DNA from 2 places in the Comamonas sp. 7D-2 genome. Region 2 is predicted to be linked to the other one. Evidence: riboswitches for the same ligand, from Rfam matches in the RefSeq annotation. Region 2 holds a riboswitch; the other holds the start of a gene.
The links. Region 2 has a riboswitch for cobalamin ahead of MPZ60_RS10140 (TonB-dependent receptor domain-containing protein). Riboswitches for the same ligand answer to the same signal wherever they lie in the genome.
Positions count from the first base shown of each region.

Region 1 (2,151 bases), 100 kb from region 2:
ATCGGCCTTGAAATGGTAGAGCTCGTTGCTCACGCTCAGCCAGTCGTTGACCTGGTACTGGGCACGGGCGCGCACGCGCTTGTCCTTGATGCGGATATCGCTGTCAGCGGTGTTGAAGTTGCGTCCCAGCAGCTCGGGCACGATGGCACCGTTCACGGTGGGCGTGCCGAAATAGCGTGCAGGTTTTTCGTCGCTGACATCGGCCAGCAGTTCCATGCGCAGGGCCGCCGTGGGCTGCCAGCGCAGCGTGCTCATCAGCTTGCCGCCGCTGGCGCGGCTCATGTCGTGCTCGCCATTGGTGTGGTGGCCATAGGCATCCAGGCGGTAGCTCAGCGTGTCGCTCAGCGCGCCGCCCATGCCCAGACCAAGCTTGGCCGTACCGTGCGAGCCGGCCCCGACCAGTACTTCGCGCACCGTCTCCTTGCTGGGCTGCTTGCGCACCACATTGGCCGTGGCGCCCACGGTACCCGTGCCATAGACGATGGAGGCAGGGCCGCGCAGCACTTCCACGCGCTCATAGCCCCAGCTGTTGGCAGGGTAGGGCGTGGTCGACGAGGCCACGCTCAGGCGCACGCCGTCTTCGGCGATGCCCACCGAGTTGGTGCCGGTGAAGCCGCGCGTGCTGAAGGACAGGCTGCTGTAGCTGGTGGCAGACAGTGGCGTCATGCCCACGGTGCGGCCGATGATGTCGGCCATGCGGCTGTCACCGCGCTCCTGCCAGGTCTGCTCGTCCACATAGTCGAGGCTGGCGGGCAGGTCGCGGGTGGCGATGCCGGTCCGGCTGCCCGATGTTGTTGGCTGCGACAGACCCAGTCCGCCAGGGGCGTTGTCCGTGACCTGTACGGTGGGCAGTTGTGCTGCCGAGGAGAAAGTGGAGGGGCTTGAGCTGTTGGCCGAAGGTTCTGCGGCCAAGGTCAAGGCAGGTGCCAGGCCGATCAGGGCAGCAGGCAGGGCGAAAGATTTCATGTCGTCAGCGAGAACTGACCAGCCTGCATGCATGTGACGAGACATGACCGGTGTCCGGAGTGCGCCTGGTTGTGCGCGCCTGTCGCCGATCAGTTGCCGTCACGCTGCTCCCCGCAGACGGTCGTTGCAAATGCCGACTGCCGGAGTTGCACCCGGACGGTCAGCGCTTAACAGGCCGGTATCCGGGCTGGCAGATTGCGCGAGGCATGCCACTTCGTCTTCCCAGCGCTGCCGCGCACCTCTTGAAGAGGTCACGTAGAACGCCAGTGACTGGTTCTTGCTGGTGCAAAAGCCGTGAAGTGGATTGATCTGCTTACCGTTGCGGGGGCAGCCAAGGCTTTGAACCTTGTTCCCGTTTAACCCGATGAAACATCGGGCACCTGCTACGTTGAACAAGCTTGGCAGACCGCAGTCTGAAAGATCGTTCGCTAAAAATTATATAGCAGCAGCCATCGGCAGTGACTACGAGGCGGGATCCATGGCGACAAGGAAAGACACAGGGCCAGCATCGGCATCGCGGCAGGCATGCCAATTGCCGTCAAACATCTGGCGCAGTAGAAAAACAGCCATGGCTGTTTTTTGAGTGAATTCAGTCAAAACTGAGCTGATATTTGTGCATAAAAATAGAGGCTGAGACAGCCCCTGATTTTGAGGACACCATGAGCATCTGGTCCATCGACGCACAGACCGTCACCCACAGCATTCAGCTCGCTGTTGCGCCGGTTTTTTTTCTGACTGCCGTGGCCGGCATGATTGGCTCCGTAGCGGGGCGGCTGGCCCGCATCATTGACCGCGCCCGCAAGCTGGAGGAAAGCCTGCGCACCCTGGACGATCACGATCTGATCGCCCGCCATCTCAAGGAGCTGCATTTTCTGCGCGAGCGCGGGCGGCTAGCCAACGTCTCCATCGCGCTGCTGACGCTGTGCGGCATGTGCATAGGGCTGACCATTGTGCTGCTGTTCGTGGGCCAGGCCTACGGCGTCAGCGGACACGGCTATGCCGTTTTCAGCTTTCTGCTGGGGGTGCTGGCCTTTGTGCTGGCTCTATGCTGCTTCCTCTGGGAGACCATCATGGCGACACGCATTCTGGACTTTCATATGCTCACCCAGGCCAGGGCGGCCGTGCGCCATGTGGAGTCCGAGCATCGCCCCTGATTGCGCTGCGAGACATGTTTTTCCTGCCTCT
Region 1 is NZ_CP094238.1:2,297,819-2,299,969, forward strand. Features, by position in the region: gene MPZ60_RS10625 (TonB-dependent siderophore receptor) at 1-966, opposite strand, end outside; cobalamin riboswitch at 1,122-1,365, opposite strand; gene MPZ60_RS10630 (DUF2721 domain-containing protein) at 1,626-2,120, shown strand; gene MPZ60_RS10635 (hypothetical protein) at 2,135-2,151, shown strand, end outside.
Region 1: it holds a riboswitch for cobalamin, as region 2 does, so the genes downstream of both, MPZ60_RS10625 (TonB-dependent siderophore receptor) here and MPZ60_RS10140 (TonB-dependent receptor domain-containing protein) in region 2, are expected to answer to the same signal.

Region 2 (2,151 bases):
AGTTGGGCATAAACTCATAGCCGTATGCAGCGCTGCCCGTTGTGTGGCCGCCAAATTCACTGTCGCGGTCATGACGGGCATTGAGCTGCAGTGTGTGCTTGCCAGCATGCAGGCCATAGCCCAGCGCCAGTGCGTTCTGAGAGCGATTGCGGCTGCCGATATCCAGGCCGTTGTTGACCAGCTTGTCCTCGCGGCGTTCCAGCGCAGCCGTCACGGTCTGCGCTCCCAGCCGCCATTCGTTCTGGAACAGATAGTTGTGCAAACGCGTATCGGTTTCATAGACACTGGGCTTGGTCTGGTAAAAATCGCGCGACTGCGTGTACTGCAGGCGCGTACTGTAGACATCGCTCCACTTGGCCAGCCAGTTCAGGCCTACCGCATTCATCTTGTAGATGCTGCGGTCGTCGGCCATGGGGCTGGCCTTGGAGACAGGGGCGTCATAACCCGCGTTCATATAGCTGGTCAGAGCCGTGGCTTCAACACGGTGATTGCTGTTGATCTGGTAGCCCACCCGCCCGTTGAAGGCGTTGCTGCGATAACCATCGGCATCGGGATTGAAGCCCGCAGAGGTCTTGGCATTGAAGCCGTTGCTGCTGGCATGCGAAACACCAAGGCTGTAATCCCAGCCGGCCACACCGCCGCTGACGCCGGTCTGCGCCTTCACCGTGCCACGACTGCCCCAGCCCAGGCCCACATAGGGCTTGGCTTTGCCCTCACCCTTTTTGGTAAAGATCTGCACCACGCCGCCCATGGCGTCAGAACCGTAAACAGCCGCAGCCGGGCCACGCAACACTTCAATTCGGTCGATCGCTTCCAGTGGGATGTCCTGCCAGGAGGCTCCGCCCGTGGACTGCGAATCCACTCGCACACCATCGATATAGACGGCTGTGAAACGCGTGTCGGCACCACGCAGATAAACGCTGGTGGTCGAGCCGGCGCCGCCGTTGCGCACCATCTGCACACCCGGCAGACGCGAGAGCACATCGGCCACACCCACGGCACCCGCAGTTTCAATCGTTTCACGGCCCACCACCGACATATCGGCCACCAGATCGGACAAAGGCTGCTCGATGCGATTGGCGGTGACCACGGTTTCTTTCATGTGCACCGCATCGGCCTGTGCAGCTGATTGAGCCTGTGCGGCAAACGCCACGGCCAACGCAGATGCCAGAAGAGTGGGACGGAGAACAAACGATGCGCGTGCGCGCGAAGCCACCTGCGCCATGCGCAGGGACGAAGATTGCGGACTCATGGAAAGCACACTTGAATACGCCCACATCAGCCTACCCGCCGACATTGAGCAAACATACCTGCACAGAATGCAGGCAACCCATGTTGGCCGGTATCCGGGCTAGGCGAATCATCCTCTTGCCGGCCTTCCCAGCGCGCAGCGCCAGTGGCCATGGGGAAAAAGGTGGAATGCCGCAGCATTCCATTCGCCGACCGTTGCGGGGGCAGCGCAGGTTCGGTGTGCCAGTGTGTCTGGCCAGCACCTCCCTGCTTCCCGTTGAACTGAGACCACAGAAAAGCGACCTCGAGCACCAACAGGCGCCCATTGTAATGAGCGCCACGCGGCGCAAATCCTTCATTCGGAGTAACCGAGCGCGGCTCAGGTGACGATTTTTTACCTTAAATATGCACTTGAGGTACACAGAACTTGTGCAGCACGCTACGATTTTGAGAGAAATATTGCAGTTTTACGATTGCGGCAGTCCAGCAGCCTGTGCTCCAGCGCAAACTGCTGAATTTGCCTGCACATTTATACTCACCCACGGACTGCAAGACCTACAATGGCAGAGTCTATGACCACCCAGCCCTCTCTTGATCTCATTGCCGAGCGCGTAGAGCGTCTGCTGGTGCGCCACGAGGAACTGCAGCGCACCAACACCCTGCTCACCGATCAGGTCATCGCTCTGACGCAAGAGCGCGATTTGCTGCGTCTGCGCCTGCAGGCCGCACGTGCGCGCGTCGATGCCTTGATCGAACGCCTGCCCGCCAACCAGGGAGAGTGACAGTCGTCACCCTCCATCACCAGACCCGCCACTGACGCCCATGAAGCAGATCGATGTGCAAATCATGCAGCAAAGCTATGTGCTGACCTGCCCCGATGGTCAAGAAGAACGTGTGCAGGAAGCCGTTCGCCGCGTGGAT
Region 2 is NZ_CP094238.1:2,194,308-2,196,458, reverse strand. Features, by position in the region: gene MPZ60_RS10140 (TonB-dependent receptor domain-containing protein) at 1-1,252, opposite strand, end outside; cobalamin riboswitch at 1,320-1,561, opposite strand; gene MPZ60_RS10135 (hypothetical protein) at 1,803-2,012, shown strand; gene MPZ60_RS10130 (cell division protein ZapA) at 2,053-2,151, shown strand, end outside.